DNA from 4 places in the Brevibacterium otitidis genome. Region 4 is predicted to be linked to each of the others. Evidence: riboswitches for the same ligand, from Rfam matches in the RefSeq annotation. Region 4 holds a riboswitch; each other region holds the start of a gene.

Region 1 (3,917 bases), on a different contig from region 4:
ACCGGGCTGACGCCGGCGGCCAAGGCGCTTGTGCCGATCCCGTTCGGGGGCATCGGCAATGCGGAGTTCCGGGCCCGGCACCGATCTCTCGATCTGCTCGTCAACCCGGCAGCGCTGCGCCTGCTCGAAACGCGGTCGCAGGTGATGGCGACCACCCGCCGGGTGCTGACCGAGCGCGGCTTCGCCGAGGTCGAGACCCCGGTACTCAACACGGTCCACGGCGGGGCGACCGCCCGGCCGTTCCACACCTACATCAACGCCTATTCGACGCCGCTGACGCTGCGCATCGCCCCGGAGCTCTACCTCAAGCGGCTGCTCGTGGCCGGTTCGGGCCCGATCTTCGAACTGTCGCGCAACTTCCGCAACGAAGGCGCCGATGCCACGCACAACCCGGAGTTCACCTCCCTGGAGGCGTATCTGCCGTTCTCCGACTATGTCGATATGGCGCGGCTGACGCAGCAACTCATCCAGACTGTGGCCACGACGATCCACGGCAGCCCTCAGCTGCCGCTGCTCACCGGCGACCTCGACGACTCCGGAGCACCGGCCCGGGAGCTGACCGACATCTCCGGGGACTGGCCGCTGGTGCCGGTGTGCGAAGCGCTCTCCCAGCGGCTGGCCGCACCGATCTCACTGGACACGGACATGGAGATCCTCATGGAGCTCGCCCGCGATCACGGCATCGCCCTGACGCAGACGATGGGGCCCGGTGCGATCATCGAGGAGCTCTATGGCGAGCTCGTCGAGGCGGAGACCGTCACGCCGACCTTCTACTGCGATTTCCCCGCCGAGACCTCGCCGCTGACCGGCCCGCACCGGTCGAAACCGGGACTGGTCGAGCGCTGGGATCTCGTCATCAACGGCATGGAGGTCGGCACCGCCTACTCCGAGCTGGCCGATCCGATCGAGCAGCGGCGCCGGCTGACCGAGCAGTCGTGGAAGGCCGCCCACGGCGACGCCGAGGCGATGGAGGTCGATGAGGACTTCCTCGCCGCGCTCGAGGCGGGGATGCCGCCGGCAGGCGGGCTCGGAATCGGCATGGATCGGCTCGTCATGCTCATGACGAACACCACGATCCGAGAGGTGCTGACTTTCCCGTTCGTGCGTCCCCGCCGCTGAGCCCGGCGCTGCAGCCCCGAGGAGCCCGGCGGTTCAGCCCCCACTGCGCCCGGCGGTTCAGAGGACGAAGACGCCGAGCAGTCCGGCGGCGATGACAACGGCCCAGGCCGGAGCCTTCCACGCGCTCAGCGCGACGAAGGCGGCAGCTCCGATGACGAGTGTCAGCGCAGAGGTGATGCCGGTGGTGAAGACCGGCTGGTACAGCGCGGCAGCGAGGATCCCGACCACGCCGGCGTTGACGCCGCTCAGCGCCCGGCGAGCCAGCCGGTGCGCGGCAAGCCTCTGCCACAGCGGCAGGGTGCCGATGACGAGCAGCGCTGCCGGCAGGAATACCGCGCCCAGCGCGATCGCCGCGCCCACCGCTCCCGTAGCCGAGGTGGTGCTCACCGTGCCGAGGTAGGCGGCGAAGGTGAACAGCGGGCCGGGCACTGCCTGGGCGGCACCGTACCCGGCGAGGAAGGCGTCGTTCGAGACGATCCCGGTGGGCACGAGCTCGGCCTGCAGCAGCGGCAGCACGACGTGCCCGCCGCCGAACACGAGCGCGCCGGCACGGTAGAACACATCGGCCAGCTGCAGCGCATCGCTGCCGGTGAGCCGCGCGATGACTGGCAGCCCGATGAGCAGGACGGCGAAGAGGATGAGGCTGCCGGCGGCCGCCGGCATCGGCACACGCACCCGGAACAGGTGCCCCTGCCCGTCTGAGGCGTCTGCCGCCTCGGGCACGGCCGGACGCAGCCACACCAACCCGATGATGCCGGCGAGCACGATCGCAGCGACCTGCGCCCATGCGGTGGGCACCAGCAGGGCGATGGCCAGGGCGGCGACCGCGATGCTCGCCCGCGGTGCGTCGGGAGTCAGCGAGCGCGCCATGCCGAGCACCGCATGCGCGACGACGGCAACGGCTGCGACCTTGAGTCCGGTGAGCCAGCCGGCGTCGCCGAGGTCGCCGAGGGCATGGATGCCGAAGCCGAAGGCCGCCAGCGCAAGCGCCGAGGGCAGGGTGAACGCGACCCAGGCGGCGAGCATGCCGGCGAAGCGGGCGCGCTTGAGGCCCAGCGCCATACCGACCTGGCTGGAGGCCGGGCCCGGCAGGAACTGGCACAGCGCGACGAGATCGGCATAAGCGCGGTCGCTGAGCCAGCTGCGGCGCTCGACGAAGGCCTCACGGAAGTACCCGAGGTGGGCGACCGGACCGCCGAAGGAGGTGAGCCCCAGCCGCAGGAAGATCCAGAACACCTCGGCAACGGAGCCGCGGCTGGCGGGTGCAGCGGCAGGCGGGCGCTCAGGCGAGGAGGCGGAAGGCAGCATGCCTGCCATTCAACGACAGACAGGTGAACAGGAGGCGAACGACGGCTCCACCTCTCTGATCAGATGTGATATAGATTGAGCTGACCACGCGGGAGCCTCACAGTGAGGCTGAGACCGGACACGGCGTCCGGGACCGCTGAACCTGATTCGGTTAATACCGACGTAGGAAGTGAGGGACATCGTTGTCTGCATTCCCCCCTGAGAACACGCACGCCTCCGAGACCGCTGCTGACCAGCCGCGCTCCGAGCAGCACCACAAGCACCGCCTCGGGTGGGTTGAGGATGCTGCGCACGGCATCCGCGTGCCCGTCACTGAGATCCACCTCGACGACTCGCCCGGCCAACGGGCCAATCCCCCGGTCCAGGTCTACCGGACGATGGGACCCGGCAGCGTGCCCGAGGAGGGACTGGCACCGTGGCGTGCGGAGTGGATCGCCGCCCGTGGGGACTCCGAAGAGCACACGGGCCGCGGCAGGAAGCTCGCCGATGACGGCCGGGCGGCAGTCCGCCGCGGCCGGCCCTCCCAGCAGTGGCAGGGCCGGGTGCCCACACCTCGGCGGGCCAAGCCCGGCAAGCGGGTGACGCAGATGCACTACGCACGCACCGGTGTCATCACCCCCGAGATGCGCTTCGTCGCACTGCGCGAACAATGCGACGTCGAACTCGTCAGAAGCGAAGTCGCCGCCGGCCGGGCGATCATCCCGGCCAACATCAACCACCCGGAGTCCGAGCCCATGATCATCGGGCGGAAGTTCCTCGTCAAGATCAACGCCAACATCGGCAACTCCGCTGTCACCAGCTCGATCAGCGAGGAGGTCGCCAAGCTCAACTGGGCGGCCAAGTGGGGCGCCGATACGCTCATGGATCTTTCGACGGGCAACGACATCCACACCACCCGCGAATGGATCCTGCGCAACTCCCCCATCCCGATCGGCACCGTGCCGATCTACCAAGCTCTGGAGAAGGTCGATGGTGAGGCGGAGAAGCTGACGTGGGAGATCTACCGCGACACCGTCATCGAACAGTGCGAACAGGGCGTCGACTACATGACCGTCCATGCCGGTGTGCTGCTGCGCTACGTGCCGCTGACCGCCGAACGGGTCACCGGGATCGTCTCGCGCGGCGGATCGATCATGGCCGGATGGTGCCTGGCGCATCACGAGGAGAACTTCCTCTACACCCACTTCGATGAGCTGTGCGAGATCTTCGCCCAGTACGACGTCGCCTTCTCCTTAGGCGATGGCCTGCGCCCGGGTTCGATCGCCGATGCCAACGATGCCGCGCAGTTCGCTGAGCTCGACACGCTGGCTGAGCTGACCCAGCGGGCGTGGGAGCACGACGTGCAGGTCATGGTCGAAGGACCTGGCCACATTCCGCTGCACAGGATCCGTGAGAACGTCGAGCGTCAGCAGGAGCTGTGCCACGGTGCGCCCTTCTACACCCTCGGCCCGCTCGTGACCGACATCGCGCCTGGTTATGATCACATCACC
Region 2 (3,917 bases), on a different contig from region 4:
TGTCGTAGAGCCAGCCCCACGAGCCTTCGACGTCGATCTCCTTGCCGTCCTCGTCGGTGACCTCGACGGAGAGCCGGTGCTCGATCTCATCGCGGTGCGACTCCGGCACAGTGGCACCGATGTTCACGATGATCGGGGCGGCCACGCCGACCTCCTGATCGTCGCCGATGACGGTGAACACCCGCGCCGAACGGCCCTGCGGTTCGGTCGTCGTGATGGTGCCCGAGGCCTCGTGCTCGCCGCCGTCGGGCGCGATCGTCTTCGCCGTCCACTCGTAGGTGGCGCTGCCCGCCAGACCGTAGTCGGAGACCCACCGCGTGCCCTGCGGCTCGGCGGATCCGGAGGAGTCGTCGCCCTCATCGGAGGCATCGTCGTCGTCAGCTTCGTCGGTGGCGTCGTCAGCCGCGTCGCCTTCAGCCGCGTCGCCGTCAGTCGCGTCGCCGTCAGTCGCGTCGCCGTCAGTCGCGTCGCCTTCTGCCGCGTCGCCGGCGTCTTCGGTGCTGTCGGCGGTGCTGCCGCCGGCCTGTGCTTCGGCGTCCGCGCCCGAGGTGGCCGGCGCCTCGTCGGATTCCGTTTCCTCGGCATCGGGGTCGCCTGTCTCTGCGTCCCCGGCATCAGAGTCGCCATCGGTGCCGTCACCATTGTCGTCGCCGCTGTCGGCATCGGAACCGTCATCGAAGGTGCCGGCGACGGTGACCTCGGGGTGATCGGCATCGGTGACGGTCACCTCGGCGAACTCGCCACCGGTGACGGTGAGGGCGAAATGACCCGTCGGCGAGATCTCAAGATCGGTGCCCGAGGCGCTGGCGGCATCCCCGCCGGCAGCGGCATCGGTCGCGTCATCGGAGCCCTCGTCGGCGGCCGCGTCGTCAGCGTCGGGATCCTCGACAGCCGAGACTGACACCTCGGGAGCGGGATCCGGGGCCTGGCTGGGCGTCTCCGCGGACCCGCGCTCCGTCTCGGTGGGGGAGCTGCAGGCAGCGAGAGTGGCTGACAGCGCAATGGCGAAGCCGACGGCGAGGGGATGACGACGAAGCACGGTTGAACCTTTCTCATTCCAGCTGCCTGCGGCCTCCATCGGCGGCAGGTGATCGTGATCTGCGGACCTGCGAGCGCGGACACGAATCAGAAGGACAGCTCAAATATAGGGCGCACGATATAACAGCTAGAGCACAAACGGGCCAGCCGATCCGCGTCATCTCGGGGAATGTAGGCGGTGACCAGCGCTAACAACTGTTAGCGATGTTGCGCAATTGTGATAGCGGTTCTTCGGCAGGCGGCCGCGCGGCGCGCGGATCGGCGCGCACAAGCCGAAATCGCGGGTTCGGAGAGCTGTCACCGAGCCCCTGCCGAGGCAGCGGTTGAGCCCCCGCATGGGGGAAAGACAGAGGGGAAAGAAGGACTCCCCGCGCACCCGCCAGAGCTCGCTTACCCTTGCTGCCTTCCGGCCCTGGGGGAGTTCACAAGATGACGCCGCACGGGGAGCCGCATAACAGTCTAGTCCAGGCGGCGAACCGAACCAAAAACGCCGGAGCCGGCCACCGCCTCGGGCGCGGGAGATGGGCTACAGTGAGGGTGTTGACAGGGGAGCGCCCGAGGTGGGCGCTGAGAGTGCAGATGCAGACCCTACGAACCTGATCCGGGTGATACCGGCGGAGGGAGATCACATGACATCGACGAATCCTATTCAGACGACGCTCACCGTCGCCCCCGACTCACCAGTCGGCCGGCTGCGGCTCGGACGCTCTGCCGCGCAGTGGGATGCTGCGGTCGGTCACCGCTTCGTGGACGAACTGTTCGCCGGCAGCATCGACGACGGCGTGCTGGCTGGCTACCTCGTGCAGGACTACCAGTTCTTCGACGCCTTCCTCTCGATGCTCGGCGGCTGCGTGGCCCATGCCGACCGGCTGGAGTCCAAGCTGCGCTTCGCCGCCCAGCTGGGCATGCTCGCCGCCGATGAGGACGGCTACTTCCAGCAGGCCTTCACGCAGCTGGGCGTGCCTGAGGAGCAGTGGCGGGACCCGGAGCTCTCGCGCGCGGCTGCCGGCTTCCAGTCCGAGATGTACGACGCGGTCGCGCAGGCTGAGTATGCCGATCTGCTCGTGATGCTTGTCATCGCCGAGTGGCTCTACCTCGACTGGGGTGAGCGCGATGCCGAGCTGCCAGAGCGCTATGTGCACTCCGAGTGGATCGAGCTGCACCGCGGTGAGGCCTTCGCCTCGTGGTGCCAGTTCCTCGTCGATGAGCTCAACCGCGTGTGGCCGGCCGCCGAGGCCGCCGGGCGAGCCGCGGAGCTCACCGCCCGCTGGGAGCGTGCCGTAGCGCTGGAGCTCGACTTCTTCGACGTCACCTACGAAGGCCACGCGGACTGACGAGCCGTGTGACCGCGGCCGGCTCCTCCGAACCTGTGCGCCGCTCAGGCGCTGCGGTCGGCGGCTCCAGGCTGCAGACCGCTGTCCGCCTCCTCCTTCTTGCCGTCCTCGGACGTGCCGTCCTTCGACTCGCCCTTGGGCTTGTCGTCCGACTTCTTGTCCTTCTTCTCCTCGTCCTTCGCGACCGGACCGCCGTTCTTCTGGATCTCGGCGATGTCCTTGCGCATCTGCGGCAGCTTCGCGTAGAACGCATCTCCAGGGCAGTCGGTGGAGCCGAGGTCGCGGTGGCCGGAGACCGTGCTGATCTCGCGGTCCTTCAGCTTCGTCTTTGCATCACCGCCGACACCGGACAGCGACAGCTTCCAGGCGATCGCATGATTGACGGCGTCGATCGTCTTCTGCGGCGGGGCCTCCTTGTTGTAGGTGCCCATGACGGAGATGCCGAAGGTGCCCTCGTTGTAGCCCATGACATGGGCGCCCACGGTGTTCTTCTCCAGCCCGCCGCCGCGGCCCTCCCAGAGCCGTCCGTACTTGTCGGCGAGCATGTTGTAGCCGATGTCATCCCAGCCGCGGCCCTGCTGGTGGTAGTGCTGGATGCCGCGCAGGATCGCCGGCACGTCCTCAGCCGAATAGTCATTCGATCCGCTGGTGTGATGGACGACGGCGGCCTGCACCTTCTTCGTCTCGTCAGGCTTCTCCGCCGGCTTGGCCGCACCCCAGTCCTTGCGGGTGCGGATCTCCGGCTTCTTGACGTCCTTCTTCTCGTCCTTGCCGACGGTCTGCGTCGCGGCCTCACCAGGTGCGTAGGCCATCGTCGCCGCGCCCGAGGCGGTCCTCGCCGAGGCGCCCGCCTGGCCGGTGCCGGGCACCTCGGTGATCTCCGGCGCCTCGGGAGCGGGCTGCTCGTCCTCGGTCACCGAGATGTTCGACTCCACGGCAGCGGCGTCACCGGCCCAGCGCTTGGGATCGATGCTGAGGATCCGCGCATGCTGCGGCACGGCATCGCCGAGGATGCGCACCTGCGCGGCGTCCATCCCGGCCATCGAGAACGGTTCGGTGCCGGACTCGCCGCCCTGGGCGGGGTCGTTGTCGGTGTCGAGACCCGACCACGCACTCCACTCGCCGCCGGTGCGGGTGCGGATCTCGACCTCGGCGTCGTCCGCGCCGCCCCACACCACGCCGATGATCCCCGGCGCGTCGTCAGCGGGCTCGACGACACCGGACAGGGCGGCGATCGTGCGGCCGTCCTCGGTGATGTCGGAGGCAGAGCCGTGGATCGCATCGCCTGCCGGCTCGGCAGCCGGGGACGCTGCTCCCGCTGCCGAGGTGCCGGCCGGCGTGGCAGGGTAGGCCAGGGGCTGTGCCGCGGCCGTGCCGCTGGAGCCCGGGGCCGGTGCGCGCAGCAGCGAGGGCAGGAAGGACATGCCGGTCGCGTTCTGCTGCGCCGAGGAGGCTGCAGCAGCCGAGCGGCCACGGGCACCAGGGAGCCCGAGGCCGTCTTCGCTGATGTCGGCGAAGACGATCTCATTCATCTCAGGCGCCGGG
Region 3 (3,917 bases), on a different contig from region 4:
GCACGGTGTTCTCCAGCTGCTCCCGCGCCAGGGTCGCATCAAGGGTGCGCAGCACCTCGCAGGTCAGGTCGTACATCTCCGCGTCGGTGATGTCCTTGTCCCGGATCTGGACCATCCCTGCCCCGCCGGCGACCGCCTCGGCGACGGTGTCGGCCACCGAGCGGCCGACCGCGGCGCACTGGGCGGAGTCAGTGATGAAGTACAGGGCGGTGTCGATGCCGGCGAGGCGATCGTGGCTCATGCGGCGACCTCCACGGTGTCGTAGCTGACGCCGACGGCGGCGATGTCAGCGGCGGTGACGGAATGCAGGGCGTCGAGGAACTCGACGGCGAAGCTGCCAGGCCCGCGGCTCGTGCCGGCCGCGCGGGTGCCGGCGGCCGCATAGTGGGCGTGGGCGGCGACGACAGCGGCGAACGGGTCGGCCGGCAGGGCGCCGAGGTAGGCGGCGACGACACCGCCGAGCGAGCAGCCGGTGCCGACGACGAGCGGCATGTAGTCCGAACCGCCGGAAACCCGGGCGATGCGCACCTGCTCGCCGGCGTGGACGATCGCGTCGACCTCTCCGGAGACGGCGACGACGGAGCCGAGGGCGTGGGAGAGCTGGATCGCAGCCTCGAGGACAGCTTCGACCTCGTCGGTGGAGTCGACGCCGCGGGCGCCGGCGCCGGTGCCTGCTAAGGCTGCGATCTCGGAGGCGTTGCCGCGGATGGCGGTCGGCTGCCAGGTCAGGGCCTGCTTGATGCGGGTGGTGCGGTAGTCGATGACGCCGTAGGAGACGGGGTCGAGGACCCACGGCGTGCCGGTCTCACGGGCGGCGGTGATGGCGGCGTCGGCGGCGAGGAAGTTGTGTGAGCTGGCGGTGCCGAAGTTGATGAGCAGGCCGTCGGAGATGCGGGCGAACTGGGCGGCGTCGGCCTCATGGTTGATCATCGCCGGTGAGGCGCCGATCGCCAGCAGAGCATTGGCGCTCAGCGTCTGCACGACAGTGTTCGTGATGCACTGGACGAGCGGATTCGACTCCCGCACCGCGGTGGCAGCCGCTGCGAGATCGGGTATCGAGGCCCCCGTCTGTGCGGGGGCAGATGGGTGCTGCTGTGTCATGACAATCCCTTCGCCAGCATGATCCAGATCAGGTTCGATGGGTATGTTCTCAGCCCGGCCTGCCGGGCACCCCATGTCTGTCCGCCACTCTAACAGTCCTGGCTGATGACGCCAGTTTGCGCTGGAATGTGACGGTGCAGCAGTGGACCGCGACGGCCGCCTCGGGCACGGGGTGTGCTGGAGGCGGCCGGGAGGCGCGGGAGGTGATCAGAAGCGTTTGACGGTGATGCCCCTGCCGGACTTCCATGTCACGCGTCCGTGCTGGAAGTTCTGGTAGACGCTGCCGTCCTTGTTGCGGATCTCCCCGCTGGTCGGGTAGCCGAGCCAGCCGTTCTCCCACTTCTGGGAGGCCCAGTACTTCTGGATCGCGCCCTTCGTCGGGTGCGCTCCGGACTTGCGCGACCAGTGGATCTGGCCGTGTTCGAATACCTGGTAGGCACCGCCGTCGCGGCGCAAGCGCCGCTCATCGCTGCGCGGCAGGCCGAGCCAGCCATCCGCACCCTTGAGGTTGTGATAGGTCGACCTGATGGTCCCCTTCACGCCATGCGCACCGGTCTTGGCAGACCAGTAGACGGTGCCGCCCTGGAAGTTCTGGCGGACGCTGCCATCCTTATTGCGGATCTCACCGCCGATCGGATATCCGAGCCAGCCGTTCTCCCACTTCTGCGAGGCCCAGTACTTCTGGATCGCCCCCTTCGTCGGGTGGGCCCCTGTTGCCCGCGACCAGTGGATCTGGCCGCCTTCGAAGGTCTGTGAGGCACCACCGTGGGCGAGTTTTCGTTCCTCGCCGCGTGGGAGGCCGAGCCAGCCGTCCGCACCCTTCTCACGGTCGTAGGTCGACTTGATGCCGCCCTTGACGCCATGCGCTCCCGTTGTGCGCGACCAGTAGACGACCCCCTTCTCGAACTTCTGCATCCGCGCACCGTCGGGCCCGGCGTCTTCCTCGCCGGATAGAGGGGCTCCGAGCCACTTGTTGTTCTTCCAGTAGCTGCCGATCGCGCCACCGGGGTAGATGTCGTCAAGCTGCTTCATGCGGAAGTAGTCGACACGATCGACGCGAGCCGGGAACGGCTTCGAGTCGTCGACCGGGCGCACCCACGTGTAGTCATCGGGGAAGACGACCGAGTCGATGATCGCCTTGAACGGATAGTCCATGAGCGCACGGCGGAAGTCGTCGTCACTCAGGCCGACGGTCTCCCCTCGAGTCTCTGGAGTCTGGCCACGGCTGGAGGGCACGAGTTGATCGTTGAAGTAGTACCGGACCGCGTCGCCGTCCCAGGTCATGCGGTAGGTGTTCCACACTCCGGCGATCTGGCCGTCGAGCTGGTGGGCGTCGCGTTTGGTTCCGGCGCCGCGGCCGTTGGTGTTGACGCACGTGACGTGCGTCGTGTTCGTCGTATGGGCGTGCTGACTCAGCACTTCCATCGTGTCGATCTCGCCGAGGTCGGATTTCTGCACCTCGGGGCTGGTGCAGTAGGGCTGGTTGTTGAGCAGCCAGCCGGCAAAGTGCATTCCATCGATCTTGCCGTCCGACATTCGCGCTCTGATCTCCATCTCAAACGGAGCATTGTAAATGTAATCAGTTTCGATCCGACCAGAGGTGTACATCGTCTTCTTGCCCGCAGGACAAACTGCACCGTCCGGGCTCTCGGTCTCAGCTGAGGGTTTCTGGTCTTTGTCGAGGCAATGGCGGGCAGTGCGGATCTCGAGACTGCCGTCCTTGACTGAGACGCTGTCGCGTGTGTAGATCGTGTTGACCTTCTCCGGCAGATCCTTCTTGTAACTGGTGTCGAGGACCTTCCAGCCTTCATTCGGCAGAGTCGCGGAATCGTCGAACTCGTCGCCGGATGCAAGCGAAGAGTCCGGTCGCTTCTGAAGCGTATGAGTCCACTCGGTATCACCGTCGAGTTCATCCTTCGGATTCGCCGGCTTCGCCGTCACCTTGATCGGAACGCCGGTGCGAATGCCGTCATCCTTCGTGTACAGGCCGGGCTTGGCATACGGCAGCCCGTCCTTGGTCACGTTCGTGCCGTCGACGTCGATGTAGTAGCGGATGCCGCGGTCGGAGGGGATGTAGACGGTGCTGTCCCAGTCGTTGAAGGTCGGGCCCTTCGGCGTGAGCTTCGGGCGATCCGGCAGCGTCGTCTTCCATTCCGTCTGCCCGTCGAGGACGTCCTTCGGGTTCACCGGCTTCGCGGTCACCGTGATCGGAACCCCCGTGCGGATGCCGTCATCCTTCGTGTAAGTACCGGGCTTTGCGTACGGCAACCCGTCCTTCGTCACATTCGTCCCATCGACATCGATGTAATAGCGAATGCCGTAATCCGAGGGAATGTAGACAGTCTGGTTGTTGTCGTCGAACGTCGGCCCCTTCGGCGTCAGTGTCGGACGGTCAGGAAGCGTCGTCTCCCATTCGGTCTGCCCGTCGAGCTCATCCTTCGGGTTCACCGGCTTCGCGGTCACCGTGATCGGAACCCCCGTGCGGATGCCGTCATCCTTCGTGTAAGTACCGGGCTTTGCGTACGGCAACCCGTCCTTCGTCACATTCGTCCCATCGACATCGATGTAATAGCGAATGCCGTAATCCGAGGGAATGTAGACAGTCCGGTTGTTGTCGTCGAACGTCGGCCCCTTCGGCGTCAGTGTCGCTTGCGCACCAGCCCCTAAGCCGTCGGAGGTCGGATCCCCGGACTCCTGCGACCACGCCGGTGGTGCCGTTCCGACTGAACTGGCGAAGACGAGGACGATGGTGAAGAGAAGCGCGAGAGCTGTTCTTGCACGATGGGCTGAGGGACGGATGACTGTCATTGAGGACC
Region 4 (3,917 bases):
CACCGTGCCGATCCGGGCGACGAGGTCGGCCGCCGGCCACCGGTGCGGGTCGCTGCGGCGGGGCGCACCGCGCCCGAGGTCGAGCAGCCGGTCCGTGGCCCTCACCCTCCCAGCGCGGGCAGGCAGCAGCCCGCCGAGGGTGAGCGCGGTCGTCGACTTGCCGGCGCCGTTGTGCCCGACGAGTGCGAGCGCCTGGCCTTCGGCGAGGTCGATGCTCAGGTCGCTGACGGCGACCGGACCGCGGCGGGCCCGGGCGACGGCGAGCTTCTCGGCCTCCAGCAGCACCGCACCCGCCGGCCGCGGGACGCGCGGCTGGGGGAGTGCGGCACCAGGCAGCCAGACCCCAGCGCCAGCCAGGGTGCCGCGCAGCGCCGGGTCGTGCAGCACCGCAGCCGGCGAGCCGTCGGCGACCAGCCCGGACTCGCCGAGCACGATGATCCGGTCGACGTGATCGGCCCAGATGTCGACCCGGTGTTCGACGATGAGCAGGGTCGCACCAGAGGCGGCCTGCGCGTCGAGAACCGCCTGGCACATCTCGGGAACGGCGGCCGGATCGATGTTGGCCGTCGGCTCGTCGAGGACCATGAGGCCAGGCGCCATGGCGAGCACGCCGGCCAGGGCGAGACGCTGCTTCTGCCCGCCGGACAGTGCTGAGGTCGGATGGTCCCACGGCAGGTCGAGGCCGACGGTGGCCAGCGCCTTGCGGGCGCGGGCGGGCATCGCGGCCGGGTCGACGCCGGTGTTCTCCATGCCGAAGCACACATCGTCGCCGAGCCGGGCGAGCACCACCTGCGCGTCCGGGTCCTGCAGGACGAGCCCAGTGGTGCCCGAGGTGGGATCCGGTGGGCGGCCGTCGACGAGCAGCTCGCCGGTCCGGTACCCGGATTCGGCCGGCAGGACTCCTGCGATCGCATGCAGCAGCGTCGACTTCCCGGCGCCCGAGGAGCCGAGCAGCAGGACGCGCTCACCGGCCTCGATGCGCAGGTCGATGTCGCTGACGGCGGCGCGCTTGCGGCCGGAGTGCCGCCAGCCGAAACCGCGGGCCAGGACGTCGACGCCGCGGGTCGCGGCTGCCATCAGACTTCTCGCGCGCTGCGTCCGGAGGCGAAGGCGCCCAACGCACCGGTGCGGGCGATCGCCTTGAGTGCGAACCACGACACGAGGCCGGCCAGGACCACGCCGGAGATGCCGGCGAAGACGGTGTAGAGCGCCTTGTGCTCAAACGTCCACGCAGCGTTGTAGAGGATGTTCTCGCCGATCGCCAGCGACAGCCCGGCACCCAGGCCGGCGAGCAGCGTGGCGATGAAGGTGTAGCGGCGGTAGCGCAGTGCGGCGAAGATGATCTCAGCGCCGAAGCCCTGGATGAGCCCGGTGACGATGACCATGAGCCCGAAGTAGTTGCCCGGCACCGCCGAGACGATCGCCGCGAGGACCTCGACGTACAGTGCCGCGCCGGGCTTGCGGATGATGAGCCCGCCGAGCACTCCGCCGAGCACCCACACGCCGGTCAGCAGGCCCTTGGTGGGCGGGTAGAGGGCCTGGAACGGGGCGCTGATCGTCTCCCAGGAGTTCGACCAGGCCCAGAACACGATGCCGATCGCGACGGCGAGCACCGAGGCGACGACGATGTCGACGACCCTCCAGCGCATCGTGGCCGGCACGCCGGCCGGAGTGGGGTTGGGTTCGGAATCGGTGTGGCGGGTCTGGACGTCAGACATCGCAAATCCTCCTTCAATCAGGCAAGGAGGGGTGAAGAGACTCGACTTCCTCCGGCGGTATGAACCGCGTCAGGTTCGAGGGTCTGCAACTGTGCACTCTCAGCGCTCCTCGTGAGCGCTCCCCTGTCGTCGCGTCTACGGTAGCAGACCCATGTACGCCAGGGCGGCTTTGACGATGTGCTCCTGTCCGTGGTTCATCTCCGCCACGATGTCCTCGCGCAGTGCTTCGTCAGGAGTGAGCCAGTCGAGGCTGAGCGCATCCTGGCGCGGTGTGCACTCACCCTGCACCGGCAGGATGTAGCACAGGGCGATCGCATGCTGGCGCGGATCGTGAAGCTTGGAGGCGCCCTCGGTCGGGAAGTACTCGGCGACGTGGAACGGGTTGAGCGAGCTCGGCAGCGACGGAAACGCCAGCGGCCCGAGGTCCTTCTCGGCATGGCGCATGAGCGCATCGCGCAGGGTCTCGTGGAAGCGCACCCGCCCGCCGATCACCTCGCGCACGAGCGAGCCGTCATCGCCGGTGCGCAACAGCAGCCCGACCTTCTCCGGCACACCGTGGTCGTCGAGCAGCACCGGCACCGCATTGATGTAGGCCATCGGCAGGCGTCTGCGCAGCCGGGCCAGCTCATCGGGTTCGAGCCAGTTCTCATCGAAAGCCAAAGCGGTGCGTGTCATAGTCCCATGGTTCCACACGGGCTCTGGTCAGGCCAGACTCCAGGCGCATGTCCCCAGGAGCGGGAGGCGTGAACCACCGGGGCTGCGATAGGTTCGGGGCATGAGCGATGACATGAACGAGCAGCACACCGGTCAGGATCAGCATCTCGCCGACGAGATCAACGCCCACTACCACCCGATCGCCATGACCCTCTTCGGCCTCCTGGACGCCGAGGATCAGATCGACCAGCCCGAATCCCAGGCCGTCGACGCCGCCCAGATCGCCGAGGTGTCGGTCGTGGCCGCCGCGCTGCGGATCTGGCACTGGGTCGCCTCCGGTCCGAACGCGCAGCGCCCGGCCGCCGAGACCGGCGAGCTGAGCGGTGAGGAGCTCGCCGCTGTCGCCGAACTCGCCGGACTCGAAGAGGCCGGTGGCGCCAAGACGCTGGCTGAGCTGCCGCTGACCGAGCGGGCCTGGGCGACGCTGCTGCTGACCGGCATGTTCGAACAGGCCGGGCCTGAGTCGGTGACGGTTGGTCTGCCTGAACTGTTCGGCCCCGTCGCCGAGGCGGTGGCTGCCGGCCGTGCGATCGAGCTCAGTGACGAGCAGGCTGGGGCGCTCGCCCGCTGGCTCAGCGTGTGGGCGCTCGCCGCGGCGAACCACTGGCAGCAGGTCAACACCCAGGTCACCGGTGCCGGTGACCTCGATATCCCGCTGTTCTCGACCCTGGCGATGTACCTCGGTGCCGGCGGGCGGGTGAGCCTGCCCGAATCCGAGCAGATCCACGCTGTGCTCGAGACCGACGAGCGGCTCAAGGCCCACACCGCCGAGTTCTTCCGGCTCCTCGGCTACGCCCCGGAGACGATCTCCGGGGAGAGCTTCGCCCATGCCGTGCTCGCCGGCACGTCTGAGACCCTGCTGCGGATCCTCGGCGACTGGCGCTCCGGCGGCGTGCTCACCGATGCCGGCGACGGCAAGCTCCGGGCGCATCCGGGAGCCCGGCTGTCGCTCATCACCCTCGTCTCGACCATCCAGGGCACCGGGCAGCCGGCAGAGGACTGAGCGAACAGGGGCATTAGCGCAGGCCAGCGGGCTGGCCGCGCAGCTGGGACGGGACCCGGTGAGCGAGGCCACATGTGCGCGTGGCATCCTAGAGAACGTACGGCGTTTGTGCTGCCCCTGCTCATGTTTTATCTTGATATCAAGATAAAGTGTGGCGTGGTGCTCAGCCCGTGCCGCTCATACAGTTGAATGCAGCCCGTGAGACGCTCGGGCACTGACGGTCAGCGTCGACGACCCATCGACGGCAGACGTCGAGACAAGGAGAATCTCCATGATCAACCATGAAGTCCGCACCTATAAGAGCTCGGAAGACCTCCCCCGCGAAGATCAGCTGGCCTGGAAGATCGCAGAAGTCGCATCCGATCCCGTCGCCGTCGACGCCGATGTGACGGACATGGTCATCAACCGCATCATCGACAACGCCGCCGTCGCCGCCGCCTCGGTCCGCCGCGCCGCCCCGACCCACGCACGCGAGCAGGCGC

What was found. A riboswitch is a leader RNA that binds a small molecule or an ion and turns the genes downstream of it on or off. The one in region 4 is predicted to bind thiamine pyrophosphate.
Region 1: another riboswitch for thiamine pyrophosphate. It lies ahead of thiC (phosphomethylpyrimidine synthase ThiC); the one in region 4 lies ahead of ACFFN1_RS16075 (ECF transporter S component).
Region 2: another riboswitch for thiamine pyrophosphate. It lies ahead of ACFFN1_RS01165 (TenA family protein); the one in region 4 lies ahead of ACFFN1_RS16075 (ECF transporter S component).
Region 3: another riboswitch for thiamine pyrophosphate. It lies ahead of thiM (hydroxyethylthiazole kinase); the one in region 4 lies ahead of ACFFN1_RS16075 (ECF transporter S component).

The regions. Positions count from the first base shown of each region.
Region 1 covers NZ_JBHMAU010000032.1:28,986-32,902, forward strand. The annotation lists gene lysX (bifunctional lysylphosphatidylglycerol synthetase/lysine--tRNA ligase LysX) at 1-1,119, shown strand, start outside; gene chrA (chromate efflux transporter) at 1,177-2,427, opposite strand; TPP riboswitch at 2,506-2,613, shown strand; gene thiC (phosphomethylpyrimidine synthase ThiC) at 2,610-3,917, shown strand, end outside.
Region 2 covers NZ_JBHMAU010000014.1:15,362-19,278, reverse strand. The annotation lists gene ACFFN1_RS01175 (L,D-transpeptidase) at 1-1,039, opposite strand, end outside; RNA gene ffs (signal recognition particle sRNA small type) at 1,395-1,490, opposite strand; TPP riboswitch at 1,574-1,679, shown strand; gene ACFFN1_RS01165 (TenA family protein) at 1,668-2,372, shown strand; gene ACFFN1_RS01160 (peptidoglycan recognition protein family protein) at 2,417-3,917, opposite strand, start outside.
Region 3 covers NZ_JBHMAU010000015.1:10,229-14,145, reverse strand. The annotation lists gene thiE (thiamine phosphate synthase) at 1-241, opposite strand, end outside; gene thiM (hydroxyethylthiazole kinase) at 238-1,101, opposite strand; TPP riboswitch at 1,089-1,185, opposite strand; gene ACFFN1_RS01270 (family 16 glycosylhydrolase) at 1,309-3,909, opposite strand.
Region 4 covers NZ_JBHMAU010000132.1:39,271-43,187, reverse strand. The annotation lists gene ACFFN1_RS16080 (ABC transporter ATP-binding protein) at 1-1,077, opposite strand, end outside; gene ACFFN1_RS16075 (ECF transporter S component) at 1,077-1,718, opposite strand; TPP riboswitch at 1,748-1,853, opposite strand; gene ACFFN1_RS16070 (DUF4916 domain-containing protein) at 1,854-2,393, opposite strand; gene ACFFN1_RS16065 (hypothetical protein) at 2,494-3,435, shown strand; gene ACFFN1_RS16060 (MmgE/PrpD family protein) at 3,707-3,917, shown strand, end outside.